DNA from 2 places in the Mesorhizobium sp. M2E.F.Ca.ET.209.01.1.1 genome. Region 1 is predicted to be linked to the other one. Evidence: predicted binding sites of a transcription regulator. Region 1 holds the regulator's gene; the other holds the start of a gene.
The links. The regulator PhoB, encoded in region 1, activates phosphate uptake and scavenging genes when phosphate is short. The targets are predictions, from matches to a motif close to TGTCATNNANCTGTCAT.
Positions count from the first base shown of each region.

Region 2: EN852_RS14830 (ceramide glucosyltransferase) is a predicted target of PhoB. The motif match lies at 8,659-8,675, and genes of this name have one in related genera.

Region 1 is NZ_SADP02000012.1:23,681-38,211, forward strand. It holds gene EN852_RS21400 (PAS-domain containing protein) at 1-486, shown strand, start outside; gene pstS (phosphate ABC transporter substrate-binding protein PstS) at 973-2,031, shown strand; gene pstC (phosphate ABC transporter permease subunit PstC) at 2,096-3,082, shown strand; gene pstA (phosphate ABC transporter permease PstA) at 3,086-3,937, shown strand; gene pstB (phosphate ABC transporter ATP-binding protein PstB) at 3,934-4,737, shown strand; gene phoU (phosphate signaling complex protein PhoU) at 4,758-5,465, shown strand; gene phoB (phosphate regulon transcriptional regulator PhoB) at 5,483-6,172, shown strand; gene EN852_RS40905 (DUF1127 domain-containing protein) at 6,299-6,556, opposite strand; gene EN852_RS21440 (winged helix-turn-helix domain-containing protein) at 6,667-8,334, shown strand; gene EN852_RS21445 (ROK family protein) at 8,445-9,686, opposite strand; gene xylF (D-xylose ABC transporter substrate-binding protein) at 9,956-10,996, shown strand; gene EN852_RS21455 (sugar ABC transporter permease) at 11,143-12,495, shown strand; gene EN852_RS21460 (ATP-binding cassette domain-containing protein) at 12,572-13,372, shown strand; gene EN852_RS21465 (CHASE domain-containing protein) at 13,496-14,531, shown strand, end outside.
Region 2 is NZ_SADP02000007.1:5,298-19,828, reverse strand. It holds gene chvE (multiple monosaccharide ABC transporter substrate-binding protein) at 1-59, shown strand, start outside; gene mmsA (multiple monosaccharide ABC transporter ATP-binding protein) at 230-1,765, shown strand; gene mmsB (multiple monosaccharide ABC transporter permease) at 1,762-3,054, shown strand; gene araD1 (AraD1 family protein) at 3,254-4,249, shown strand; gene EN852_RS14845 (hypothetical protein) at 4,274-4,726, shown strand; gene EN852_RS14840 (2'-deoxycytidine 5'-triphosphate deaminase) at 4,742-5,836, opposite strand; SAM riboswitch at 5,953-6,030, shown strand; gene EN852_RS14835 (O-succinylhomoserine sulfhydrylase) at 6,087-7,277, shown strand; gene EN852_RS14830 (ceramide glucosyltransferase) at 7,313-8,458, opposite strand; gene apaG (Co2+/Mg2+ efflux protein ApaG) at 8,783-9,175, shown strand; gene EN852_RS14820 (Hsp33 family molecular chaperone) at 9,367-10,398, opposite strand; gene argF (ornithine carbamoyltransferase) at 10,522-11,433, opposite strand; gene EN852_RS14810 (aspartate aminotransferase family protein) at 11,450-12,649, opposite strand; gene EN852_RS14805 (GcrA family cell cycle regulator) at 13,007-13,525, shown strand; gene EN852_RS14800 (magnesium and cobalt transport protein CorA) at 13,660-14,531, opposite strand, start outside.

The DNA.
Region 1 (14,531 bases):
GCGCCGGCGCAGACGGCGGCGTCGGACCGCGCCATGCTGCAGCCACCGCCCGTGCGTGCGCGCCCACGCCCGACCGAAGCCGAGCGCGAACTCGACATCCTCGTCGCCGAGGACAATGAGGTGAACCAGATGGTGTTCACCCAGATCCTGGGCGAGACCGGATACCGCTTCGAGATCGTCGGCAACGGCCGCAAGGCGCTCGACGGTTTCGGCAAGCTCAATCCGCGCATGATCCTGATGGACGTGTCGATGCCGGAAATGAACGGGCTGGAGGCGACAGGCGCCATTCGCAAGCTCGAGCAGGACACGGGCACGCATGTGCCGATCGTGGGCGTCACGGCGCATGCGCTGAAGGGCGATCGCGAACGCTGCCTCGAGGCCGGCATGGACGATTACCTGCCGAAGCCGATCAGCCCGCGGGCGCTGCTGGAGAAGCTCGAGCGCTGGCTGGGTTCGGACATCGAGACCCGGCGCAACGCGGGTTAGAGCGAATTTGGCCGGCAGGCGGGCGCAAGGCGTTGACGCATGCGTATGGTGCGATCGCGCCATACCAAAGCAAGCCAAGCTTGGACAATGTGTCATTGATTCCGCTCCTCGGTTACGGGCGGGAGCAGCGACCGCCAACAAGAAACAGCGTCGACTCTACCCCAACGGACCTGTTTTCGGCGATGGCCAGGCCATGATCCGCTCTGGCATTCAGGCAACGCGCTCTCGTCCGGATTTTATTTCCCGGCGGCCACCATATGGCCGCCGGGATAATTTTTGATTCAAAAGTCAGACAAGTTGCTGATTCCCGCGGCAAACTTCGGCCGGTCCTTCGGGGCCTCCGCCGACCTCTCCAGACATCCTCGTCCAGACGTTACCGGGCTGACACGAAACTGTCATGCGACTGTAATAATCGAGGGCTATTGCGCTCACCGGGCGCCGATAGAACGGGTGCCGAAGACCATCTTCCGAACAGGAGCAGGCCACATGAGACATTTCATCCGCTCGGCGGCCGTTGCGATTGCAATGGCTGCGGCATCTACCTTTAGCATCGTCGCCGCGATGGCTGCCGACATTTCCGGCGCCGGCGCCACCTTCCCCTATCCGATCTATGCGAAGTGGGCCGACGCCTACAAGAAGGAGACCGGCATCGGTCTCAACTACCAGTCGATCGGTTCCGGCGGCGGCATCAAGCAGATCAAGGCCAAGACCGTGACTTTCGGCGCTTCCGACGCGCCGCTGAAGGGCGACGAACTCGACGGCACCGGCCTCGCACAGTTCCCGATGGTGATGGGCGGCATCGTTCCGGTCGTCAACCTCGAAGGCGTCAAGCCCGGGGAACTGGTTCTCGACGGCCCGACGCTGGCCGATATCTTCCTCGGCAAGATCACGAGCTGGGATGACCCGGCGATCAAGAAGCTCAACCCTGACGTCAAGCTGCCTTCGCAGGCGATCGCCGTGGTTCACCGTTCAGACGGTTCGGGCACCACCTTCAACTTCACCTACTATCTCGGCGACGTCAGCGCCGACTGGAAGTCGAAGGTCGGCGTCGACAAGGCTGTGGAATGGCCTGTCGGCATCGGCGCCAAGGGCAATGAGGGCGTAGCCAACAACGTTTCCCAGACCGGCGGCGCGATCGGCTATGTCGAATATGCCTATGCCAAGCAGAACAAGCTCACCTATACCGACCTGATCAACAAGGACGGCAAGAAGGTCGAGCCGACCGCTGCGGCGTTCTCGGCTGCGGCGGCCAGTGCCGACTGGAGCTCGCAGCCGGGCTACGGCGTGATCCTGGCCAACCAGGCCGGCGCCGAAACCTGGCCGATGACGTCGGCCACCTGGATCCTCGTCTACAAGAAGCCCGACGACGCGGCGGCTACGACCGAAGCGCTCAAGTTCTTCGCCTGGTCCTACGCCAAGGGCGACGACATGGCCGCCGAGCTGGACTATGTTCCGATGCCCGACGCGGTGGTGAAGAGCGTCGAGGAAATGTGGGGCAAGGACATCGTCGACGCGAACGGCAAGCCGCTCTATTCCGGCATGTAATTCTGACGAACAAGGGAGGGCGCTTCCGGCGCCCTCCTGTCTCTTTCGAAATGCGAGGGGCTAGATGAGTGCCGCTTCCGAAGCCGTGACCGCGTCCTCCATGCGCACCAGAGAAGCGACGGTGCGCCGCTTCGCCCTCACCGATACGATCTTCCGCTCCGCCACGCGTCTTTCCGCCATCCTCGTGCTGGTTATTCTCGGCGGCGTCGCCATCTCGTTGTTTGCCGGCTCATGGCAGGCGCTGTCGAAGTTTGGTTTTTCTTTCCTGACGACCGAGGCCTGGAACCCGGTCACTGAGAATTTCGGCGCCCTGGCGCCCATCTATGGCACGCTCGTCACGTCGGCCATCGCCATTCTTATCGCCGTGCCGATCGGCATCGGCATCGCCGTCTTCCTGACCGAGTTGTGCCCGCGCCCGCTGAGGCGCCCGATCGGCATCGCGGTCGAATTGCTCGCCGGCATTCCCTCGATCATCTATGGCATCTGGGGCCTGTTCGTCTTCGCGCCGTTCCTGCAGACGACGATCCAGCCCTTCATCATCTGGGTCTTCAAAGGCATCCCCGGCCTCAACAGCCTGTTTGCCGGCCCGCCCTACGGCATCGGCCTGCTGACCTCCTCGCTGATTCTCGCCATCATGGTGCTGCCCTTCATCACCTCGATCACCAAGGACGTGTTCGACACGGTGCCCGCCGTGCTGAAGGAATCGGCCTACGGCATCGGCTGCACGACCTGGGAAGTGACGCGGCGCGTGGTCATCCCGTATACACGTGTCGGCATCATGGGCGGCGTGATGCTCGGCCTCGGCCGCGCGCTCGGCGAGACCATGGCCGTCACCTTCGTCATCGGCAATGCGCACCGCATCAGCGCCTCGCTGTTCGCGCCCGGCACCACGATCTCGGCAACCATCGCCAACGAATTCACCGAGGCCGACGGCGAGCTCTACACCTCCTCGCTGGTGGCGCTCGGCCTGATCCTGTTCATCATCACCTTCGTCATCCTTGCCATCGCACGCTACATGCTGCTGCGTATCGATCGCCGTGCGGGAGCCTGATCCATGTCGACAGCCCTGTCTCTCCACCGGAGCCGCAAGCGCAAGAACGGCGTGATGATGGCGCTTTGCGTCGTCGCCGCCGGCATTGGCCTCGCCTGGCTGGCGCTGATCCTCGGCGCGCTGATCTACAAGGGCCTGTCCGGCGTCTCGCTGGCGGTGTTCACGCAAATGACGCCGCCTCCCGGCGATGCCGGCGGTCTGCTCAATGCCATCTACGGCAGCATCGTCATGACCATCATCGGCATCGTCGTCGGCACGCCGATCGGCGTGCTGGCCGGCACCTACATGGCCGAGTACGGGCGCTTTTCACGCCTTACGACAATCGTGCGTTTCATCAACGACATCCTGTTGTCGGCCCCTTCGATCATCGTCGGCCTGTTCGTCTATGAGCTGCTGGTGCGGCCGATGGGTCATTTCTCAGCGATCGCCGGCGCCGTCGCGCTGTCGATCCTGGTGATCCCCGTGGTGGTTCGCACCACCGAGGACATGCTGAACCTCGTGCCCAATGCGCTGCGCGAGGCGGGCACGGCAATCGGCGCGCCGCGCTGGGTGGTTATCCGTTCGGTCGCCTACCGCGCCGCGATGTCGGGCATCGTCACCGGCATCCTGCTGGCGATCGCCCGCATCTCCGGCGAGACGGCGCCGCTTCTCTTCACCGCGCTCAACAACCAGTTCTGGTCGAGCAATCTCAATGCTCCGATGGCCAGCCTGCCGGTGACCATCTTCCAGTTCGCTCTCAGCCCCTACGAGGAATGGCAGCAACTGGCCTGGACGGGCGCTCTCATAATCACCCTGACGGTTCTCGGGCTGAGCATCTTCGCCCGCAGCCTGACCGGACGCAGAGAGGACAGATGAAACCGATGTTGTCCACCGACCTGAACGTAGCCGACACGACCGTCGAGAAGGCCAAGATCGAGGTCAAAGGCCTCAACTTCTACTATGGCCAGTCCAAGGCGCTGAAGGACATCAACCTGTCCCTGCCGGAGCGCAGCGTGACCGCATTCATCGGGCCGTCGGGCTGCGGAAAGTCGACGCTGCTGCGCGTCCTTAACCGCATCTACGAGCTCTATCCGAAGCAGACCGCCGAGGGCCAGGTGCTGCTCGACGGCAAGAACATCCTCGACCGCTCGCAGGACCTCAACCTGCTGCGCACCAAGATCGGCATGGTGTTCCAGAAGCCGACGCCGTTCCCGATGTCGATCTACGAAAACATCGCCTTCGGCGTCAGGCTCTATGAGAAGATCAGCAAGGCCGAGATGGACAACCGCGTCGAGTCGGCGCTGAAGCGCGCCGCGCTGTGGAACGAGGTCAAGGACAAGCTCAACGCCAGCGGCCAGAGCCTGTCGGGCGGCCAGCAGCAGCGCCTGTGCATCGCCCGCACCGTCGCGGTGAAGCCGGAGGTCATCCTGCTCGACGAACCGGCCTCGGCGCTCGATCCGCTGTCGACGGCCAAGATCGAGGAGCTGATCGACGAATTGCAGGCCGACTACACGATCGTCATCGTCACCCACAACATGCAGCAGGCGGCGCGCGTGTCGCGGCAGACGGCGTTCATGTATCTCGGCGAGCTGGTGGAGTTCGACCGGACCGAGAAGATCTTCACCTCGCCGCGTGAGAAGCGCACGCAGGACTACATCACCGGCCGCTTCGGCTGAGTTCATACGAGGACATCATCATGGCCGAACATACCGTTGCCTCGTTCGACGAGGATCTGAGGCAGATCAGCCGGCTGATCAACGACATGGGCGACCTGGCCGGTTCGATGGTTGGCGCCGCGACCAGGGCTCTGCTGGAGACCGACAATGCGCTGGCGCAGCGCGTCGTCTCCGACGACACCATCATGGACGCGCGCCAGCGCGAGCTCGACGACCGCGCGATCACGCTGATCGCCAAGCGGCAGCCGATGGCGGACGATCTTCGCCACGTGGTCGGCTCGATCCGCATGGCGGGCGATCTCGAACGCATCGGCGATCTTGCCAAGAACATCGCCAAGCGCGTCGGCTCGGTCGGCATCAGCGCCGCGCCGCGCGACCTCACACATTCGATCGATTCCATGGCGCAGCTGGTGCTGATCCAGGTCCAGGCGGTAGTCCAGGAATACACGGTGGGCGATGCTTCGGCGCTGGCCAAGCTGCGCAACGACGACGAGCGCATCGACGTCAAATACACCTCCGTGTTCCGCGAACTCCTGACCTACATGATGGAAGATCCGCGCAACATCACCGCTTGCACGCATCTTCTGTTCTGCGCCAAGAATCTCGAGCGCATCGGCGACCATGTGACCAACATCGCCGAGAACGCCTATTATGTGCTGACCGGCATGCAATTGCCCGCCAACCGTCCCAAGCAGGACGAGACGGCAATGTCGGCGCCGGCGGCCTGACGGAAAAGGTTACCCCGATGATCGCGCCACGCATCATGGTGGTGGAGGACGAGGAGCCGCTGGGGGTGCTGCTCCGCTACAACCTCGAATCCGAGGGTTACCAGGTTGAAGTGGTGACCCGCGGCGACGAGGCCGAAATCCGCCTGCAGGAAAACGTTCCCGACCTGCTCGTGCTCGACTGGATGGTGCCGGCGGTTTCCGGCATCGAGCTTTGCCGGCGCCTGAGGATGCGGCCCGAGACCGAGCGGCTGCCGATCATCATGCTGACCGCGCGCGGCGAGGAAAGCGATCGGGTTCGAGGTTTGTCCACCGGCGCCGACGACTATCTGGTCAAGCCGTTCTCGACGCCGGAATTCATGGCGCGCGTCAAGGCGCTGCTGCGCCGCGCCAAGCCGGAGGTGCTGTCCAGCGTGCTCAAGGTCGGCGACATCGTGCTCGACCGCGAATCGCACCGCGTCTACCGCAAGAAGAGCGAGATCAGGCTCGGCCCGACCGAGTTCCGGCTGCTCGAATTCATGATGCGGCATCCCGGCCGCGTGTTCTCGCGCAGCCAGCTGCTCGACAATGTCTGGGGCGAGACGATCTATATCGACGAGCGCACGGTGGACGTTCATGTCGGACGCCTGCGCAAGGCCGTCAACAACGGCCGCATGCCCGATGTCATCCGCACCATTCGTGGCGCGGGGTATGCGATCAGGGAAGACTAGGCTAGAGCCCCGCCATCCCGATGGATCGAAATCATGTTCGAGGGGCAGAACTCAATAGCAGGCGGTTGCCGATGCCGCAGTAGTGGCGATGCGGGGGGATGTGCATGAGGCCCGGCTCGCCTGGCCTCAAGCCTTCCTCCGGCTTTCCCGCAGGCGCTTCACCGTGGCATCGACGATCGGGCCGATGTCACTGCGATCGATACCCACATCCTCGAGATAGTGGTCGTTGAGCCTAGTCAGTTCCTCGATCGCGGCGATCCGGAATACTTCATCCTGGCACCAGCCCACCAGTTTGCCGAGAACGCGCCCGACACCAGAAGAGGACCAGCGACGCCAGGCATGCGGCCTTGCGTATGGCGGCAGGGACTTCACACTAGTTGTCACGTCGAACCTCCCGGAAATGTTTATGCAGTCTCTGCCTTCTCCGGCGGAAAGACCTGAAATGCTCCTGAAAGAGTTCGGAAAAGTTTCCGAAGTCGAGTAGATTTCGGCCCATGGTGACGATCCACCGAATGGGACCGTTCCGTCTCGATACCGAGACGGGAATCGTGTTTCGAAATGCCGAGCCCCTCGCATTGGGACAGCGAGCGGTTGCACTCCTGCGCGTGCTGGTGGAGCGAGCGGGCGCACCCGTCTCCAAGGCTGCGCTGATGGATGCCGGATGGTCCGGTCTCGCCGTTGAAGAAAGCAATCTAACTGCCCAGATCGCGGCACTCCGCCGGGTGTTCGGGGAAGAACCCGGCGGCGAGCGCTGGATCGAGACGCTCCCGCGCCGCGGCTACCGATTCGTCGGACCGATGATCGCGATAAGGAACCCGCCCCAAGAGGAAGGAACGGAGGTGAAGCCGGCGCTCCCCGAAGCGCCCTCCCTCGCCGTTCTGCCCTTCGTCAACATGAGCGGCGACCCCGAGCAGGAATACTTCAGCGACGGCATCACCGAGGACATCATCACCGACCTGTCGAAGGTCTCTACGCTCAACGTTCTGTCGCGCCACACCACGTTCACGTTCAAGGGCAAGGCTGTCGAGATAGGGCAGTTGGCGCAGCGGCTGAAGATTCGATACGTCGTCGAAGGCAGCGTGCGCAAGGCTGGCGGGCGGGTGCGGATCACGGCGCAGCTGATCGACGCAAGCAAGGACAGCCAGGTCTGGGGCGAGCGCTATGACCGCGAACTGAAAGACATCTTTGCGCTGCAAGACGAAATCGCGCAGGCCATCGTGGCGGCGCTGAAGATCAGGCTGCTGCCGGCCGAAAAGACGGCGATCGAGAGCCGCTCAACGCAAGACCCGAAGGCCTATCAGCTCTATCTCCTGGGTCGGCACTACCTCACGCAGCAGGGAGCGAGAAGCTTGGAGATCGCCGTTCGCTTCTGCCGGCAGGCGTTGGAGATCGATCCTGATTACGCCCGCGCCTGGGCTGTGGTCGCCCTCTGCCAAGCGTTCCTGCATTTCGGGGGATCGGAGGAGTCAGGCTTATCAGCCGCCGAAAAGGCGCTCGCGCTGGATGCGACATTGGCCGAGGCTCATGCCGCCAGGGCGCGGGCACTGGCCGCGCTGGGACGCAACGATGAGGCGCTGGCGGCCCATGAGGAATCGCTACGCCTTGAACCGGACTCGTTTGAGGTGCGAGTTAACTTTGGCCTGACCTGCCTTTACCTCGGCCGCTACGAAGACGCCATCGAGCATTGCGAGCGCGCCGCTCAGCTTCTTGAAGCAGACCATTGGGCTCTCCTCATTGCGGCTGATTGCTATCGATTGTTGGGACGACATGACGAACTGGGTGCTGCTTCACGCCGGGCTTTGGAGCGCGCCGAAAGGGAGATCGCGCTGCATCCCGACAACGCGCGTGCCTTATCGTTGGGAGCGATCGCGTTGGCCCATCTGGGAGAGAAAGAGCGCGCCGAGGAATGGGCCGCGCGAGCGTTGACGATCGAGCCGGACGATATGAGGGACTACCACAATATTGCATGCGCCTTTGCCCAAATGGGCGAGCCAGATCGGGCTCTCGATTTGTTGGAGACTTGCCTTCCCAAAGCGCACCTCCTCGCATGGATCAAGCGAGAGCCCGAGTTGATGCCCCTCCACGGCCATCCGCGATATCAAGCCCTGATTGCGCGCGAAGAAGCGCGGTTGGCTGCGATTGCGATCGGGGAATCGAGCTAAGCAGGTGGACATTGGTCGCTTGTCCGATATCTATCTAAGATATCGATGTCAGCATTTGGCGCAGAGCGGCAGCGTTCCCAATCGGGTCGTCTAGATGATTGGTTTCACCGTCAGGCGACGATCTTCCCCGCACCGCTTCTCGCCTGCATGCCCGGCGCGAAGATCTCCTGGTCGACGAAGGTCAGCGCGCGCATGGCGCAGCCTTCTCGGATCAGCGGCAGCTCGTTCGGCTCGGCGTCGAAGGAGATCGAGTTCGAGTGCTGGCCGCCGGCGGTCTGGGCGATCGCCTCTCTCAGCGCCGGCTCGATCAGGTCGAAGGCGGCCGCGCTGACGCCGACCATGGCGACCGGCGCCGGATCGATAAGGGCGAAGAGACTGCCCAGGCCGAAGCCCAGCGCTTCGCCGGCCCGGCGATAGGCCTCGCGCTCGGGGCCGTGCTTTTCGCGCGCCTTGGCGGCAAGGGCGCGCATGTCGGCGTCGCCGATGTCGATCGGCGCAGCGTCCTCGCTCATCCCCATGGCGCTGCGCCAGATGGCGTAATTGCCGGCATAGGCCTCGACGCAGCCGCGGCGGCCGCAGCGGCAAAGCGCGCCGCCCGGACGATGGATCATGTGGCCGAACTCGCCGCCGGAAGAATGCGTGCCGGTGAACAATTCGCCCTTCAGCACAAGGCCCATGCCGATGCCGTGCGAGAGCAGGATGGCGATGAAATTGTCGCGATAGCGCTCGGGATCGCGCCATCGCAGCGCCACCGCCATCATGTTGCAGTCGTTCTCCATGGTGGCAGGGATGTCGAATTCCCTCTCGAGGATGTCAGCGAACGGAATGTCGGTCAGCGGCGTGATCGGCGACCACAGCATGGCGCGCGAGTGGGAATCGGTGATGCCCTGAATGCCCATGGCGATGCGGGCGACACTGCTCACGTCGAGATCAGGATCCTGCAGCCGGCGCTGGACAATCGCCAGGCACTCGCCGATCAGCTCGTCGCGCGGCATGACGAGCGTGTCCAGCCGCCGCTGTTCCTCGGCGATCACCTGGCCGGCATAGTCGATGACGGCGACCGACAGGAAGTTCAGCGACAGCACCACGGTCAGCACCGCGGCGGCTTCGGGGTTCAGCGCCAGGCCGATCTGCGGCCGGCCGCGTTTCAATGCCGTCGGCTCGCTGGCCTTGCTTTCGGTGAGAATGCCCTCCTGGATCAGATCGGCGGAGATCGCCGAAATGGTCGAGTGGCTGAGGCCGGTGGTGGCGGCAATTTCCGTCCGCGACGGCTGGCCGGCGCGGCGCACGGCCGAAATCACCATGGCGCGGTTGCGCCGACGCAAATCGTCGTGGCGGATTCCGACCGACATCGTCTCGCACGTCCTCCCCGGTCATCGCGGCCTTGTGATGATGCCATGGCCTGTCGCTGACACGCCAGGGATAGTGGCAGAAGCCAAAGCCGATGTCATTATTTATTGCGGACCCCGAAAAAAATGCCTGGACCCATCAAATGCCATCAGAATCTCGGTTGACAGCATCATTTCGCTGCATCAGTATTTTTTTGAGGCTCGAAAAAAAGCCTCTATGCCGGCCTTCGGGCCAGTCTGGGTCGCGCCATACAGGGCGCAGGGAGGATATGATGAAAAAATTCGCAGCCGCCATTCTGGCGGGTGTTGCCATGTCGCTGACGCTGGCTTCGGTCGCCGAGGCGAAGGGCAAGGTGATTGGCGTCTCGTGGTCGAATTTCCAGGAAGAGCGCTGGAAGACCGACGAAGCGGCGATGAAGGCCGCCATCGAGGCCGCCGGCGACAAGTATATTTCGGCCGACGCGCAGTCCAATCCGGGCAAGCAGCTGACCGACGTCGAAAGCCTGATCTCGCAGGGCGCCAATTCGCTGATCATCCTGGCGCAGGATGCCTCGGCGATCGGTCCGGCCGTGCAGAAGGCGCTCGATGAAGGCATCCCGGTCGTCGGCTACGACCGCCTGATCGAGAACAAGGACGTTTTCTACCTGACTTTCGACAACAAGGAAGTCGGCCGCATGCAGGCCCGTGAGGTGTTCAAGGCCAAGCCCGAAGGCAACTACGTCTTCATCAAGGGCTCGGGTTCCGATCCGAACGCCGACTTCCTGTTCTCGGGCTCCATGGAAGTGCTGAAGGAGGCGATCGACAGCGGCAAGATCAAGAATGTCGGCGAGGCCTATACCGACGGCTGGCTGCCCGCCAACGCGCAGAAGAACATGGAGCAGTTCCTGACCGCCAACGACAACAAGGTCGACGCGGTTGTGGCGGCCAATGACGGCACCGCCGGTGGCGTCGTCGCGGCGCTGACGGCGCAAGGCCTGGCTGGCACCGTTCCGGTCTCGGGCCAGGACGGCGACCACGCGGCTCTCAACCGCATCGCGCTCGGCACGCAGACCGTGTCGGTGTGGAAGGATGCGCGCGAGCTCGGCAAGAACGCCGCCGAGATCGCCTCGCAGCTCGCCGACGGCAAGAAGATGGCCGACATCGCCGGCGCCAAGGACTTCACGACACCTGGCGGCAACACCGTCAAGTCGCTGTTCCTGACCCCGATCGCAATCACCAAGGACAATCTCAACGTCGTCATCGACGCCGGCTGGATCAAGAAGGACGAAGTCTGCGCTGGCGTTGCCGCCGGCAGCGTCAAGGTCTGCAACTAAGCTTTGCCGACACTAGACCAAAACCTTGCGCCGCGGCCCGAAGGCCGCGGCGTTTTCTCAAAGATTTACCGTTCCGCCGCGAGCGGATAGGCTTCCAGGCTGAGGTCCGGCATCCGCGTCAGACGGCAGGCCGGCGGGAGAAAATCATGACCGACACGACGTCTACCCAACCGGCAGACACCGCGCGTGCCTCGGAGCTGGGCGCCGTTGCCCGGTTCCTGAAGGCTACCGAGCTGGACACCCGCATGCTCGGCATGATCGGCGCGCTGCTCCTGATCTGGATCGGGCTGCATGTGATCTCCAGCCTGCGGCTTGGCGTCAATCCGCTCGATTTCGACAGCCGCACCTTCCTCACGCCGCGCAACCTCTGGAACCTGTCGGTGCAGACTTCGGCCGTGGCGATCATGGCCTCAGGCATGGTGCTGGTTATCGTCATGCGCAACATCGACCTGTCGGTGGGATCGGCCGAAGGGGTGATCGGCATGGTGATGGGCTTTGCGCAGGTGCATTTCCTCGTTCGCTTCGTCGGGCTTGAGCTCGGCAACCCGTGGATCTGGGTCCTGGCGCTGCTGATCGGCCTGGCGCTCGGCCTCATCATCGGCGCCTTCCAGGGCTTCATCATCGCCTATCTCGAAGTGCCGGCCTTCATCGTCACGCTGGGCGGTCTGCTGGTCTGGCGGGGCGCTGCCTGGTGGGTCACCAGCGGCCAGACCGTTGCGCCGCTCGACGCCACGTTCCAGCTGATGGGCGGCGGCCCGGCGGGTTCGATCGGCGCCAAATGGAGCTGGGTCGTCGGCATCGTCGCCTGCCTGGCGGTCATCTTCATGCATTATAACGGCCGCGTGCAGCGCAAGCGCTTCCGTTTCCCGCTGCGCCCGGTCTGGGCCGAGACGCTGCTCGCCACGGTCACCTGCGCGATCATCCTGGGCGCAGTGTGGCTCGCCAACTCCTATCCCTGGCCGGTCGGCATCGTGAACCGCTACGCCGCCGCCAACAACATCACCGTCCCCGAGGGCGGGCTGTTCATCGCGCATGGCATCGCCATTCCGGTGCTGATGGCGGTCGCCGTTGGCCTGATCATGACCTTCGTCACCAAGCGCACGCGCTTCGGCCGCTATGTCTTCGCCATCGGCGGCAATCCGGAAGCGGCCAACCTCGCCGGCATCAACACACGCTGGATCACCATGAAGGTGTTCATGATCATGGGCGTGCTGGCGACGATCGCGGCGGCGATCTCGTCGGCCAGGCAGAATTCATCCACCAATGCGCTCGGAACGCTGGACGAGCTGCTGGTCATCGCAGCGGCCGTCATCGGCGGCACATCGCTTGCCGGCGGTTCCGGCACCGTGCTCGGCGCCATGCTCGGCGCGCTGCTGATGCAGTCGCTGCAGTCCGGCATGGTGCTGCTCGGCGTCGATTCCCCGCTGCAAAGCATCGTCGTCGGTGCCGTGCTGGTCGTGGCGGTGTGGCTCGACACCCTCTATCGCAAGCGGGCCTGAGCATGATCCCGAAAAGTGGAAACCGGTTTTCGGGCGAGATCATGCTCAAGCATGAACTATAGGGAGGAGAAACAACATGGCTGACACATCCGCTCCCGCCAGCGTTCCGCTGGTCGACATGCGCAACATCTCGATCGCCTTCGGCGGTATCCGCGCCGTCGACGACGCGTCCGTCGATCTTTTCCCCGGCGAAGTGATGGCGCTGCTCGGCCACAACGGCGCCGGCAAGTCGACGCTGATCAAGATCCTGTCGGGCGCCTACAAGCGCGACAGCGGACAGATCTTCATCAATGGCGAGGAGGCTTCGATCTCGAACCCGCGCGACGCCAAGAAATACGGCGTCGAGACGATCTACCAGACGCTGGCGCTGGCCGACAATGTCGATGCCGCCGCCAATCTCTTCCTCGGGCGCGAGCTGATGACCGGCTGGGGCACGCTCGACGACGTCGCCATGGAAGCCGAGGCGCGCAAGGTGATGGGACGGCTCAATCCGCGCTTCCAGCGCTTCAAGGAGCCGGTCATCAAATTGTCGGGCGGACAGCGGCAGTCGGTGGCGATCGCGCGCGCGATCCTGTTCAATGCCCGCATCCTGATCATGGACGAGCCGACGGCCGCGCTCGGTCCGCAGGAGACGGCGCAGGTCGGCGAACTGGTCAAGCAGCTCAAGGCCGACGGCATCGGCATCTTCCTGATCAGCCACGACATCCATGACGTGTTCGATCTCGCCGACCGGGTCTGCGTGATGAAGAACGGCCAGGTGGTCGGCACCGCGCGCACCACCGACGTCACTCAGGACGAGGTGCTCGGCATGATTATCCTGGGCAAATGTCCGCCCGGCGCCATCCCCGGCCCGGGCGCGCTGAAGATCGCGGCTTGAGGTGGTGACTTAGCAAGCCGCCGACGGCCGGCTCCTGTGCCAGCCGCCTTCATGGTTTGGCCTCGCCATTGTCTTGTCACCCAGACTTGCCCATAAAGGTCCGAGCATTCCTGGACCCGGCAGTTGAAGAAACTCTTCCCCATCGTTGCTTTCATCGCCGTCGCGCTGATCAGCCTTACGATGGCGGGGTTCGCCTATTTCGCGACGCAAGAGGCGGCGCGGATAAAGTTCGAGGGCACCGCCGACGATGCGCTCAGCCGCATCGAGAGCCGCATCGACCTGCATCTGTCGCTGCTGCGCTCGACGCAGGCGCTGTTCGATGCGCGCAACGGTGACATCACGCGCGGCGAGTTCAAGGCCTTCTTCACCGCCCTCGACATCGACGACAATTTCGCCGGGCTGCGCGGTATCGGCTTCCTGAGGCTAGCCAAAGCCGGCGATGAGGCCGCGGTCGAACGCGATATCCTGCGCGACCATGGGTCGGCCCACCCAATCTACCCTGCGACGACCCAGCAATGGCGCACGCCCATCGTGCTGTTCGAGCCGCTCGACACGTCCAACCAGTCGATCATCGGCTTCGACATGTTCAGCGAGCCGGTGCGGCGCGCGGCGATCGAAAGGGCGATGGCCGACGACCAGCAGCATGCGAGCGGCATGGTCCAGCTCGGCCAGGGCGCCGGTGTGGCGCAGACCTTCACCGGATTCCTGGTTTTCGTGCGGCTGAACGTCGAAACCGCGCCCGAGGTGATCAATGCCAGCCGCTCCTCGACAGCCGGCTTTCTCTACGCCGCGTTCCGCGCGCAGGACCTGTTCCAGGTCGCGCTCAGCCATTCGCCGCTGCTGCCGGTCAATGTCGAGGTCTATGACGGCAAGCCGGAGGCCGGCAATCTGCTTTTCCGTTCAGAAGCACCGCCGGCGGAACGTATCGGCGCGAAGCTTTTGGCGCGTCGCGATATCGTCGTCGCGGGCCGGCCTTGGACGGTGCTGTTCAGGCCGACAAGCGCCTTCGAGCCACCGTCCTCGCGTGCCATCCCGGTGATGCTCGGGCTGTTCGGCCTTTTGCTCGCCGGCGCCATTGCCCTGGTGGCGCGCTATCAGGAGCGTGCCTATGACGCGAAATCGGCGCTGCACGAGACGACCGAAAAGAGCCTGCTGGAAA
Region 2 (14,531 bases), on a different contig from region 1:
CGAACTACGAGAAGCTGGTCGTCGAGTCCGGCTACATCAAGGCCGAAGAGCTGAAGTAATCCAGTCTTACAGGAAGGGGTCCTGCGCGGCCGCAGGACCCCTTTTCGTTCAAAAACGACCCCGGTATTGTTTTGCCGGCTTCTGTGGCGTCACGCGCCGCAGTATGTTGATTTCGCGCATGAGCCCTTCCGGAGTCCGACCGGAGCCTTGCGCCCAAGGAGCAGACCCGATGGCCTCGACGATTTTGGAGATGCGCGACATCACCAAGACGTTCCCCGGCGTGAAGGCGTTGTCGAACGTCAATCTCAGCGTCGAGGAAGGTGAGATCCACGCCATCGTGGGCGAGAACGGCGCCGGCAAGTCGACGCTGATGAAGGTGCTGTCAGGCGTTTACCCATCCGGGACCTATGATGGCCAGATCGTCTTTCGCGGCCAGGAATGTCATTTCAAAGGCATTCACGACAGCGAGCATATCGGCATCGTCATCATCCACCAGGAGCTTGCCCTGGTGCCGATGCTGTCGATCGCGGAAAACATCTTCCTCGGCAACGAGCACGCCACCTATGGCGTCATCGACTGGGACGCCAACGAGACGCGCACGGCCGCCCTGCTCAAGAAAGTCGGGCTGAAGGAAGATCCCAAGACGCTGATCACCAATATCGGAGTCGGCAAGCAGCAGCTGGTCGAAATCGCCAAGGCGCTCAGCAAGGAAGTGAAACTCCTGATCCTGGACGAGCCGACGGCCTCGCTCTCAGAAAAAGACAGCCAGGCGCTGCTCGACCTCCTGCTCGAGTTCAAGCGCCAGGGCATGACCTCGATCCTGATCTCGCACAAGTTGAACGAGGTGAACCGTGTCGCCGACAAGGTGACGGTGATCCGCGACGGGCGCACCATCGAGACCTTGCCGAGGAAGGACATCTCGGAAGACCGCATCATCACCTCGATGGTCGGCCGTTCCCTCGACGACCGCTACCCGCCGCGCGAGCCGCAGATCGGCGAGGTCATCCTCGAGGTCAAGGACTGGTCGGTCTACCACCCGATCCACGCCGAGCGCCAGGTGATCAAGAACGTCAACCTCAATGTGCGCAAGGGCGAGGTGGTGGGTATTGCCGGGCTAATGGGCGCCGGCCGCACAGAATTCGCGATGAGCCTGTTCGGCCGCTCCTATGGCCGGCACATCACCGGCGAGGTGTCGCTCCACGGCAAGCCGCTCGACCTCTCGTCGGTGAGCAAGGCGGTGGAGAACCGCATCGCCTATGTGACCGAGGACCGCAAGACCTATGGCCTCAACCTCATCGACCACATCAAGCACAATGTGACTTTGGCCAACCTCTCCGGCGTTTCCAGCCGCGGCGTCATCGACGACATGCGCGAGATGAGCGTCGCCAACGACTACCGCAAGAAGACCAACATCCGCGCCTCCAGCGTCTATCAGCTGACCGGCAACCTGTCGGGCGGCAACCAGCAGAAGGTGGTGCTGTCGAAATGGCTGTTCGCCGATCCGGAAGTGCTGATCCTCGACGAGCCGACGCGCGGCATTGACGTCGGCGCCAAGTACGAAATCTATACGATCATCGCCCGCCTCGCCGCCGAGGGCAAAGCGATCATCGTCATCTCGTCGGAAATGCCCGAATTGCTCGGCATCACCGACCGCATCTATGTGATGAACGAAGGGCGTATCGTCGGCGAAATGGCGGCAAGCGACGCCAGCCAGGAAAAAATCATGCGCGCCATCGTTCGCGGAGAAGGAAAAAAAGCATCATGAGCACAGAAAGCGCTCCCGCACCGCAGAGCGGCACAGCCGAGGACGTCAAGCAGGGTCCGCGCATCGCCGTGTCGGCGCTGACGACGAATCTGCGCGAATACGGCCTGATCATCGCGCTGATCGTCATCATGCTGTTCTTCCAGTACACGACGTCGGGCACGCTGTTCAAACCGGTGAACCTCTCGAACCTGGTGCAGCAGAACTCGTTCATCATCGTGATGGCGCTGGGCATGCTGCTGGTGATCGTCGCCGGCTATATCGACCTCAGCGTCGGATCGGTGGCAGGCTTCATCGGCGCGCTCGCGGCGATGATGATGGTGATCTGGCCGCTCGGCATATTCTCGAATCCGCTGGTGGTGTCGATCGTCTGCCTGATCGTCGGCGCGCTGATCGGCGCGGCGCAAGGCTACTGGATCGCCTATCACAAGATACCGAGCTTCATCGTGACGCTGGCCGGCATGCTGATCTTCCGCGGCATCTGCCAGGCGCTGCTTGGCGGCGGCTCCTCGGTCGGCCCGCTGCCGGACAGCTTCAAGGCGCTGAGCTCCGGCTTCATTCCTGACGTGATCGGCCCGCTGACGCTGATCCCGCCGACGGTCAATGCCGCCGGCAAGACCATCGTCGGCAGCGGCTTGACGCTACACATGACGACGATCGTGCTCGGCCTGATCGCGGTGCTCGCTTACGCCTATTTCGGCTTCCGGACGCGGCGCAAGCGCGAGCGTCACGGCTATGAGGCGGAGCCCTTCCCGCTGTTCGTCGTCAAGACGCTGGTCGGCAGCGTGCTGGCGCTGTTCCTGGTGTTCCAGTTCGCGAGCTACCGGGGCCTGCCGGTCGTGCTGCTGGTGATGGGCGTGCTCATCTCGCTGTTCGTCTTCGTCACCAAGCGCATGACCATCGGCCGCCGTATCTATGCCATGGGCGGTAACGCCAAGGCGGCGCAGCTGTCGGGCATCAACACCGAAAGGCTAACGTTGATGGTCTTCATCAACATGGGCGTGCTGTCGGCTCTGGGCGGCCTGATCATCGCGGCGCGCCTCGGCCAGGCCGTGCCGGCCGCCGGCCTCGGCTCAGAGCTCGACGTCATCGCGGCCGTCTTCATCGGCGGCGCCTCGGCAATGGGCGGCGTCGGCCAGGTGATCGGCGCCGTGGTCGGCGGCTTCATCATGGGCGTGATGAACAACGGCATGTCGATCATGGGCGTCAATGTCGACTGGCAGCAGGTGGTCAAGGGTCTGGTGCTGCTCGGCGCCGTGATTTTCGACGTCTACAACAAGAACAAGGCTTAACGGCCGGAACAAGTTCAGGAGGAATACGGGTTCCAGATCGCGACGCTGCCGGCAACCCGTCGGCGCCAAGAAGTCCAGGCAAGGACCGAGCTCGCGAACGCAATCCGGACGAAGAGTTTCAACCGTGGTGGGGATCGCTCCTCGCCGCGCCGGGTAAGGCTTGCCCGCGGGCGGCCGCTAAATGAGAGAGGATTCGAACATGCTGATCTCCCAGATCCTCGACGACGCCGAGACGATCCGCGTCGTCGCCCGCAATGGCGGCGGCAAGACCAGGGTCATCAATGGCGCGCGCAGCGTCTATTCGCTGGCGATGGAGGCCGCGCGCACCGGCATCGGCCTCGAAGCGCTGATCGAGCGCAAGGGCTATGGCGAGACGGTCGATCTCGATGCCGTCTACAAGAGGGGCCGGCTGGTTTCGCCGATCAACCATCCGGATCCGGCGCATCTGCATCTCACCGGCACCGGGCTGACGCATCTCGGCTCCGCGGCGACGCGCGATTCCATGCACAAGAAGCTCAGCGAGGGCGGGGAGGAGGAACTCACCGATTCCATGAAGATGTTCCGCATGGGTCTGGAAGGCGGCAAGCCGGCCAAGGGCCAGGTCGGCGTGCAGCCGGAATGGTTCTACAAGGGCAACGGCACGATGGCGGTTGCGCCGGGCGCGCCGCTGATGTCGCCGGCCTTCGCGCAGGACGGCGGCGAGGAGCCCGAGATCGCCGGTATCTATGTGATCGGCGACGACGGCGCGCCGTTCCGCGTCGGCTTCACGCTGTCGAACGAGTTCTCCGACCACGTCACCGAGCGGGTGAACTATCTGTTCCTCGCCCACTCCAAGCTGCGCAACGCCTCGTTCGGCCCCGAGATCCTGATCGGCGACCTGCCGGCCGACGTCCGCGGCGCATCGCGCATCTGGCGCGACGGCAAGCTGCTGTGGGAAAAGCCGTTCCTGTCGGGCGAAGCGAACATGTCGCACACCATCGCCAATCTCGAGCACCACCACTTCAAATATTCCGCTTTCCGCCAGCCGGGCGACGTGCATGTGCACATGTTCGGCACCGCGACGCTCTCCTTCGCCGACGGCATCAGGACCGAGGCCGGCGATACGTTCGAGATCGAGGCGCCGGATTTCGGCCTGCCGCTGCGCAATCCGCTGGAGATCGAAAAGCCGGTGAAGGTGGCGGTGAAGGCGCTGTAGGATAGGACCGAGATTGGGGGAGAAATGAAACGCATCCGGCCGAGCTTGGCGTTCACAGGCTTGGTACTGGCGCTCGCCTGCTCCTCCTTGACCGCTTACGCCGCCGGAAAATGCAGTCCAATAACCTATCGTGAAGCCCGGTCGGCAATGTCGAGCCGTCTTCTGGCCACCGGATACTCAAGGACGCAGGCGGACTTTCTCGTGCGCAATGCGGATCGCATGACATCCGCGCTGCCCGCAACTGCGCTGAACGACAGCGGACAGGCTTGCGGCATCGACTCCGCGAGGGCCCATGTCCTTGGATGCCTCGACAGGCAACTGTTCCCATTGGGCGCGGGCTCAAGCTCTCCGCTTGATGAAACGAAGCAGACCAAGGGATTTTGGGGCAGGAAGCGTCTGACCGTTCGAGAGCTACTCTTTATCGGCCATTTCCATGCCTGCCTCGGCGCGGCGGAAGAATATCTCTTTCGCCACTGACAGGGCCAGCGAGGATCACCGCGCCGCGCGAAAATGCTTGGAAAGCTTCAAGCCCTGCGCCTGGTAGTTCGAGCCGAGATCGGTGCCGTAGAGCGCCTGCGGACGCTTCAGCATGTGCTCGTAGACGAGACGGCCGACGATCTGGCCGTGGTCGAGGATGAAAGGCACTTCGTGGCTGCGCACTTCGAGCACCGCGCGGCTGCCGCTGCCGCCGGCGGCGGAGTGGCCGAAGCCCGGATCGAAGAAGCCGGCATAGTGGACGCGGAACTCGCCGACCAGCGGATCGAAGGGTGTCATCTCGGCGGCGTAGAGCGGCGGCACGTGCACGGCCTCGCGGCTGACCAGGATGTAGAATTCGTCAGGGTCGAGCACGATCTCGCCGGCGCCGCTCTTATAGATCGGCTCCCAGAAATCGACCACATCCTGCGCGGCGCGCTTGTCGACGTCGACCAGGCCGGTGTGGTGCTTGCCGCGATAACCGACAAGCCCGTCCTTGTCGCCGTCGAGGTCGATGGAGAGCGCAATGCCGCCGCCGGAAATGTTGGGCGGCTCGGTGGCGACCAGCATCTCGGCACGGTGGAGGTCACGCAGCTCGCTTTCCGAAAGCACGGCATTGCCGATGCGGAAACGGATCTGCGACAGCCGCGAGCCGGCGCGGACGACAATCGGGAAGGTGCGCGGGCTGACTTCGAGATAGAGCGGCCCGTGATAACCGGCGGCGATCTTGTCGAACTCGTGGCCACGATCGGTCATGACCCGCGTGAAGATATCGAGGCGGCCGGTCGAGCTCTTCGGATTGGCCGACGCCGAAACCTCAGCCGGCAATGCCAGGCTTTCCAGCAAAGGCACGATGTAGACGCAGCCGGTTTCCAGCACCGCGCCCCCGGTGAGGTCTATCTCGTGCAGCTTCAGCCGTTCGAGCTTGTCGGCGACCAGATGATCGGGACCCGGCAGGAAGGAGGCGCGCACGCGATAGGCCTTGTCGCCGAGCCTCAGATCGAGGCTGGCCGGCTGGATCTGGTTGGCGTCCAGCGCGCGCGGCGACTTAAGCGCGTTTGCCTTAAACAGCGCCGCGATGTCCTGATCCGGAAGAATGCCTGTCTGCCGCAAAGGCTGGCTCCGTTCACGAGGCCGGGCGAGGACCTTAGCAGGCACTTGCCGCCCGGCTGGTACAAACCTCTTAATGAAGCCGGCAATTGACGCAAGCGCGGCGCTCATTTAAAGGGTCGTTATCCCGTGGTGATTTGGCCGGTCGGCTTGCAGCCACGTTAAACAAGTCGCTAAAGGACCGTCGAGCCGCAAGGCTATATGGACCGGTTGCGACTTCGCGGCCGGTTTTTTTGTGTCTGGAAGCAGGGCTATGAGCACCAAGAAGCGCAACTGGAAACCTCAGACGGCACTCGTGCATGGCGGAACATTGCGTTCCCAGTTCGGCGAGACGGCGGAGGCGATGTATCTCACGCAGGGCTATGTCTACGAGACGGCGCAGGCGGCGGAAGCCCGCTTCAAGGGCGAGGAGCCGGGCTTCATTTATTCGCGCTACGCCAACCCGACCGTCGATATGTTCGAAAAGCGCATGTGCGCGCTGGAAGGGGCCGAGGACGCCCGCGCCACGGCCTCCGGCATGGCCGCCGTTTCCGCCGCACTGCTCTGCAGCGTCAAGGCAGGAGACCACATCGTTGCGGCGCGTGCCCTGTTCGGCTCCTGTCGGTGGGTGGTGGAGACGCTGGCGCCGCGCTACGGCATCCAGTCGACGCTGATTGACGGCACCGACGTCGCCAACTGGGAAAAGGCTGTTCGCCCGAACACCAAGCTGTTCTTCCTGGAAAGCCCGACCAACCCGACGCTGGAGGTGGTCGACATCGCCGCGGTCGCCAAGCTTGCCAATTCGATCGGCGCGCGCGTGGTCGTCGACAACGTCTTTGCCACGCCGCTGCAGCAGAAGCCGCTGCAGCTCGGCGCCCATATCGTGGTCTATTCGGCGACCAAGCATATAGACGGCCAGGGCCGCTGCCTCGGCGGCGTCATCCTGTCGGACAAGAAATGGATCGACGAGAACCTGCACGACTATTTCCGCCATACCGGCCCCAGCCTGTCGCCGTTCAATGCCTGGACGCTGCTCAAAGGCCTGGAGACACTGCCGCTGCGCGTGCGCCAGCAGACGGAGAGCGCCGGCAAGATCGCCGATTTCCTGGCCGGACGGCCGGAGATCGCCCGTCTCATCTATCCGGGCCGCGCCGACCATCCGCAGGCGGATATTGTGAAGAAGCAGATGTCGGGCGGCTCGACGCTGATCTGCCTCGACGTCAAGGGCGGCAAGCAGGCGGCCTTCGCCTTCCAGAACGCGCTCGACATCGTACTGATCTCCAACAATCTCGGCGACGCCAAGAGCCTGATCACCCATCCGGCGACGACGACGCACAAGAACCTGAGCGACGAGGCGCGGGCGGAACTCGGGATCGGGCCCGGCACGCTCAGGCTCTCCGTCGGCCTGGAGGACACCGACGATCTGCTGGAGGACATCGAGCAGGCACTGAAGGCGGCCAAGTAGTCCTGTAGATACCGCCGAAGATCGACCGAGACCTTTCAGGCGATCTCCTCGAGCTCCGTCAGCGCGCGGGTTCGGATGGTCATGGCGTTGCCCCGCCATTCGACAGCGCCGCCGAACCAGGCGCGCGCCCAGATGGCGGGCAGCATGACGTCGCGCACGATCATCGCGGTGACGCTGCGCGGCGACAGGCACCAGCCCTTGGCCAAGGCGAGCAGGCATTCCGGCAGGTAGGCGATCGCCGGCACGCACAAGGCCGTGGTGGGAAGGCTGACGCCGGCGCCTGCCGCGGCAATCAGCGCCAGCAGCAGCGGCACCGCGGCGCCCGTCAGGATCTCCGGCGCGAAGAACAGCGGGAACGTGACCCGGCGCAGCCGCGCCCAGCGCGCCTGGCGCGACCAGATCTCGGCGAACCGGCGCTGGCCGAGCGGCTGCTCGAAAGGCGAGGCGACAAGATTGACGCGCAGGCCCAGGCCGTTGACCAGCTTGGTGGCGGCGGCGTCCTCGGCGATCTCGGCGGCCAAGGCCTGGATGCCGCCATTGGCGTCCAGCATCGGCTTGTTCCACAGCATGCTCTTGCCCTGGGCGAAGCCGAGGCCGAGCGCCTCGCCGGCATATTGCCACCGCGCCTGCAGCGTGTTGAGGAAGGCACATTCGACTTCGGCCCAAAAACCGTCAGGACGCGAGCCGATCGGCGTCGAGCAGACGAGGCCGGTGTCCGGCCGCCATGCCGCCATCAGGTGCTGGACATAATCCCTCGGCATCAGAACGTTGGAGTCGGCGAGGATCACCCAATCGTGCCGTGCCGCCTGCCAGCCCTTGACGCAGTTGTTGAGCTTGGGATTGGCGCTGACGCGGTCGTCACCGATCAGCAGCCGCGCCGAAACCTCCGGGTGGCGCGCGACCGCCGCCTCGATGAGCCTGACCACCGGGTCCTCGGCATGCGCGACGCAGAAGATCAGCTCGTAGCGCGGCCAGTCGAGCGAGAAGGAGCGCTGCAAGGTCTCTTCGGTGAACGGCTCGACACCGCGCGAAGGCACGATGATCGATACCGGCGCCCGTGTGCCGGAGGGCGGCGCAATGACATGCCGCCGCCTCAGCCGCGACGAGGCGAGCAGGATGCTGGCGAGATTGGAGAGAAGAAGGGCTGACGAAGCCAGGCCGGCTGCGATAGTCAGTTCCATCGAGATCTGGTCACTCCCGATCGAGAGTTTCACCGTTTCACAGAAACGGCGAACCACTCTATCTCTTTGTTTTCACGCAATTCCGGACGGAAAACCGCTCACACTTTTCCTGGAATTGCTCCTGGCCTAACGCGGCCGTTTCATCAGTCGACAGAGCGCCCGAGTCGCCCGGCACGGTTTGTGCACACCAACATTGTCATGTGTCACTTAAATGACATTGTTTTTCGGCACGTGCGCTACAACGCTGGCAGGCGGACTTCCGCTTTCGCGTAATAACCGCGACGTGTGACAAATGTTTCCCTGCAGCGGCAACCGGAGTAGCCCATGTATCGCGCCGTGACGCGCAATATCGAAGTGCTGGTCAGGCCCTTCTATCTGGAGGATAGATCCGATCCGTCGGAGAACCGCTATGTCTGGGGCTATCAGGTGACGATCGACAACCGCTCCGACGATTTCGTGCAGCTTTTGTCGCGCTACTGGCACATCACCGACGGCCAGGGCCGTGTCGAGGAGGTGCGCGGCGCAGGCGTCGTCGGCGACCAACCGGAGCTCAATCCCGGCGACAGCTATCAATACACCTCGGGCTGCCCGCTCTCGACGCCGTCGGGCATCATGGTCGGCCACTACACGATGCGCAACAGCCGAGGCGAGACGTTCGATATCGCTATTCCGGCATTTTCGCTCGACATGCCGGGGACAAGGCGGACGGTGAATTAGGCGTCGGCGATTGGCGCATTTCTCCCCGTTCTACGGGGAGAAATGCCCGGCAGGGCAATGAGGGGCAGCGCCGGGCTTCTGAGATTTCCTTGGGGCAAAGGACAGCGAGGCCATCTTCACCAACGTTGGCGCCGCCCCTCAACCGCCCTTCGGGCACCTTCTCCCCGTAGAACGGGGAGAAGGAACGGGCGTCACTCCGCCGCGAACTCGGCCGGGTCGAAGTCGTATTGCGTCGAGCAGAACTCGCAGGCGACATGGATGCCGCCCTCCTCGGTCGAGTCCTTGATCTCCTCAGCCGAGAAGCCCTGGAGGATGCCGTGGATCTTCTCGCGCGAGCAGGAGCATTGGTCGTCGACCGGCACGCTACGGAAGACGCGCACGCCGTGCTCGTGGAACAGCCGGTAGAGCAGCCGCTCGGCGCCCACCGTCGGGTCGATCAGCTCCGTCGGCTCGATGGTGCCGAGCAGCGCCAGCAATTCCTGCCAGGAATTGTCGGCCGGATGGTCCGTCAGCTCGCGGTCGTCGCCGTCGCCGCCCGAAATATCGGGAATGCGCATGCGCTCCGGCGCCTGAGGCAGGAACTGCGCCAGGATGCCGCCTGCCCGCCACTGCTCACGTGCGCCGCCCGGGCCGGGCGTGACCAGCTTGGCGACCGACATCTTGATATCGGTCGGGATCTGCTCCGACTGCCGAAAATAGGTGCGCGCGGCATCCTCCAGCGAGGTGCCGTCGAGCTGGACGATGCCCTGATAGCGCTGCGTATGCGCGCCCTGGTCGATGGTCAAAGCCAGCACCCCATTGCCGAGCAGCGCCTGCTGCGAGGTCTCGCCGGCGGCGATCAGGGACTGCAGCCGGTCGGCGTCGAAGCGCGCATAGGCGCGCAGCGCATGCGGCGTGGTGAAATCAGCCACCAGCATGTCGACCGGCCCGTCGGTGCGGGTCTGCAGAATGAACTTGCCTTCGAATTTCAGCGAGGTGCCGAGCAGCACGGTGAGCACGCAGGCTTCCGCCAGCAGGCGGGCGACGGGCTCGGGATAATTGTGGCGGCTCAGAATAGCGTCGAGCATCGGCCCGAGCTGCACGGTGCGGCCGCGCACGTCGAGCGGCGCGACCTCGTAAGGCACGACGTGGTCGTCGCCGGCGAAGCCGAATTCACCGAGTTGGGGTTTATGCTCAGCCAAGGTCTGGGTTTCCAACATGACAAAACTCCGGGGCGCAGCCATGCAACCCGATGAGCCGCATGCGTCGAAGCGCGTTCAATTTACGTGATGGCCCGCAGATAGGCATCACCTGTCCCCAGATCAAGTTGACCCCGATCGGGCCGGAAGCGGTCAGGTCGGCCCTTCTCAAGCGCCCAGGCACCAGGCCAGCACCGCCTTCTGGGCGTGCAACCGGTTCTCGGCCTCGTCGAAGACCACCGAATGCGGCCCGTCGATCACCTCGTCGGTGACCTCTTCGCCGCGATGCGCCGGCAGGCAGTGCATGAACAACGCATCGGGCTTGGCCTTGGCCATAAGCGCCGCGTTGACCTGATAGGGCAGGAAGACGTTGTGGCCGCGAGCACGGTGCTCCTGGCCCATCGAGACCCAGCTGTCGGTGACGACGCAATCGGCCTGGTCGACGGCTTCCTCGGCGGATTTGGCAAACCGGACCTTGCCGCCATTGGCTTTCGACCAGTCGACATATTTCTCGAAAGGCTCGCTGCCTTCCGGCACCGCGACATTCAAGTTGAAACGGAATCGCGCCGAGGCTTCGAGCAGCGAGTGCAGCACATTGTTGCCGTCGCCGGTCCAGGCAAATGTCTTGCCGGCCACCGGACCGCGATGCTCCTCGAAGGTCATGATGTCCGCCATGATCTGGCAAGGATGCGTGTCGTCGGTCAGTCCGTTGATGACGGGAACCGTAGCGTTCTCGGTGAGCTCCAGCAGCCGGTCATGCGAGGTGGTGCGGATCATGATGGCGTCGACATAACGCGACAGCACTTTTGCCGTGTCGGCGATGGTCTCGGAGCGTCCGAGCTGCATCTCGGTGCCGGTCAGCATGATCGTCTCGCCGCCGAGCTGGCGCATGCCGACATCGAAGGACACGCGCGTGCGCGTCGACGGCTTGTCGAAGATCATCGCCAGCACCTTGCCATCGAGCGGTTTGGAGCGCTCGCCCGCCTTGAGCCGGGTCTTTCGCGCCATCGCGTCGTCCAGCATGATGCGCAGGTCGCCCGCCGAAACGGCGGATAGGTCGGTGAAGTGGCGGACGCTCATCGGCAGGTTCCAGAAATTACTTCGCGGCTTCGGCCGCTATCGCGTCGGTCAGGCCCTTGGCACCGCCGCGGATGCGCTTCAGCGCCTCGCCGATCTCCTCGTCGGTGACGGTGAGCGGCGGCAGGAGGCGGATCACGTTGTCGCCCGCCGGCACGGCAAGCAGGTGCTGGTCGCGCAGCGCCATGTTCACCTTGGTGTTGGGCATGGCGCATTTCAGGCCAAGCATGAGGCCGGTTCCCCTGATGCCCTCGATGACATCGGGAAATTCATCCGCGACCGAGGCCAGACCTTGCTTCAACAACAGCGCCTTGCGCTGCACGTCCTCGAGGAAGCCGTCGGCCAGCACCACGTCGAGCACGGCATTGCCGACCGCCATCGCCAGCGGATTGCCGCCGAAGGTGGTGCCGTGCACGCCGGCGGTCATGCCGGTCGCCGCCTCGTCCGTGGCGAGGCAGGCGCCCATCGGGAAGCCGCCGCCAATGCCCTTGGCGATCGCCATCAGGTCGGGCGTGACGCCAGCCCATTCATGCGCGAACAGCTTGCCGGTGCGGCCGATGCCGCACTGGACCTCGTCGAAGATCAAAAGCAGGCCGTGCTGGTCGCAGAGCTGCCGCAGCCGTTTCAAGGACTGCGTCGGCACCGGGCGTATGCCCCCCTCGCCCTGCACGGGCTCGATGAGGATGGCCGCGGTCTCGGCCGTGATCGCCTTTTCCGCCGCGTCGATGTCGTCGAATGCAACCTGGTCGAAGCCTTCGACCTTGGGCCCGAAGCCCTCGAGATATTTGTACTGGCCGCCGGCGGCGATCGTCGCCAGCGTGCGGCCATGGAAGGCACCTTCGAAGGTGATGATGCGAAAACGCTCGGGATGGCCCTTGACGAACTGATAGCGCCTGGCCGTCTTGATGGCGCATTCCAGCGCCTCGGCGCCCGAATTGGTGAAGAACACCTTGTCGGCAAAGGTGGCATCGACCAGCCGCTCGCCCAGCCGGCGCTGTTCCGGGATCTCGTAGAGATTGGAGACGTGCCAAAGCTTGGCGGCCTGTTCGGTGAGCGCCGCGACCAGATGCGGATGGCTGTGGCCCAGCGAATTCACCGCGATGCCGCCCGCGAAGTCGAGATATCGCTCGCCCTTGTCGGTGACCAGCCAGGTCCCCTCCCCACGGTCGAAAGCCAGGGGTGCGCGGGCGAAGGTCTCGTAAAGCGCCGAACCGCTCATTATATGCGTCTCCGGAACCGGAAATCAAAAAAGCCGCCAATGCGGCGGCCTTTGCGGCTTATCATGTTTTTCGGCCATGAAGTCAACGAAAACGTCACGCAGAAGCGCGTGGCAAGCCCTGACGCCACGCCGGCTCATGAGCAGGCCGGCAAGTTGGGGAAAACCGTAAAAACCGAATCGGTGTTGCCTTTGGGACTCTTGTCACCGAGTCAGCGCATAAGGTATTTGTAGTCGAGAAATAACTATATTTCGTGCGGCGGACCTAAATCACCCGGTACATGTGGTGTCGTTTGCCCGGCGAGAGCCGGCTCGGGAAAGGATTCTGGTCGCCGCACGCATTAGCAGGAGCGCGGTCACATGAACTGGACTGACGAGCGGGTAGAACTTCTCAGGAAATTGTGGTCGGAGGGTCTGAGCGCAAGCCAGATTGCCGCACAGCTTGGCGGAGTGAGCCGCAATGCCGTCATCGGCAAGGTGCATCGCCTGAAGCTGTCGGGCCGCGGCCGCGCGACGGCTGCCCCGGCACGCCAGAAGAAGGTGACGCAAGGCGCCTCGATGCAGAAGTCGGTGGCTCGCGCCGCGAGCCCGGCGCGCCATGTGACCGCCACCATCGGCGCCACCGCGCTGCAAGTGCAGTTCGACGCCGAGCCGGTCGCTCGCCACTACGTCCGTCCGGTCGAGAACGTCGTGGTGCCGATCTCGCGCAACCTGCAGCTCGTCGAGCTGACCGAACGCACCTGCAAATGGCCGAACGGCGACCCGCTCTCGGAAGACTTCAGCTTCTGCGGCAACGACGCCGCCGAGACGGGACCGTATTGCAAGTATCATTCCCGGGTCGCGTTCCAGCCGGCGGCGGAACGGCGCCGCGCTCGCTGAATAGCGAATAGCGAATAGCGAATAGCGAATAGCGAATAGCGAATAGAACGGCTTGGCTTCTGTGATAGGGAGCAAGCCGTTTTTTCGTCGTTCCCTACTCGCTACTCCCTATTCGCTATTCGCTATTCATTTTTTCACAGCCATCCGTTCTTCTTGAACCGCCAATACAGGAACGAGCAGATCGAGGCCATCACCAGCAGGATGACGGGATAGCCATACTCCATCTTCAGTTCCGGCATATCGGAGAAGTTCATGCCGTAGATGCCGGCGAAGGCTGTCGGCACCGCCAGGATGGCGGCCCAGGAGGCGAGCTTCTTGGAGATCGCGGTTTCCTGGCTCTGTCCGACCAGAAGACTGGCTTCGAAAGCGAAAGCCAGAACCTCGCGCAGGGAGTCGATCTTTTCCTGCACGGTGCGGATGTGGTCGGTCACGTCGCGAAACAGCGGATGCATGGCGGCATGGATCTGCGGCAGATCGGCGCTGGTCAGCCGGCGGCAGACCTCGACCAGCGGCAAGGCCGCATTGCGAAGCCGCAGCAGATCGCGGCGCAGCATGTAGAGGCGCTCGATATCGGAACCAGTCATCGGCTTCAAAAGCACCTTGTCCTCGATCGCCTCGACCTCGTCCTCGATCTGCTCCAGCACCGGCATGTAGTTGTCGACGATGAAATCGAGGATGGCGTAGAGGACGAAGTCCTCGCCCTTGGCCAGCGAGTGCGGACAGCTTTCCCAATGCTGGCGCACGGCGGCGTAGGAGGTCGACGGACCGTGCCGGACGCTGACAATGTAGCCGGTGCCGACGAACAGATGCGTTTCGCCGAAGGTGACGCGGCCGTCGATCAATTGCGCGGTGCGGGCGACGATGAAGAGGGCGTCGCCATATTGCTCGATCTTCGGGCGCGCATGTGGGTGCTCGGCATCCTCGATCGCGAGGTCATGCAGGTGGAATTGCGCCTGCACCCTGAGCAGAAGGTTGCGGTCGGGCTCGAGCAGGCCGATCCAGACGA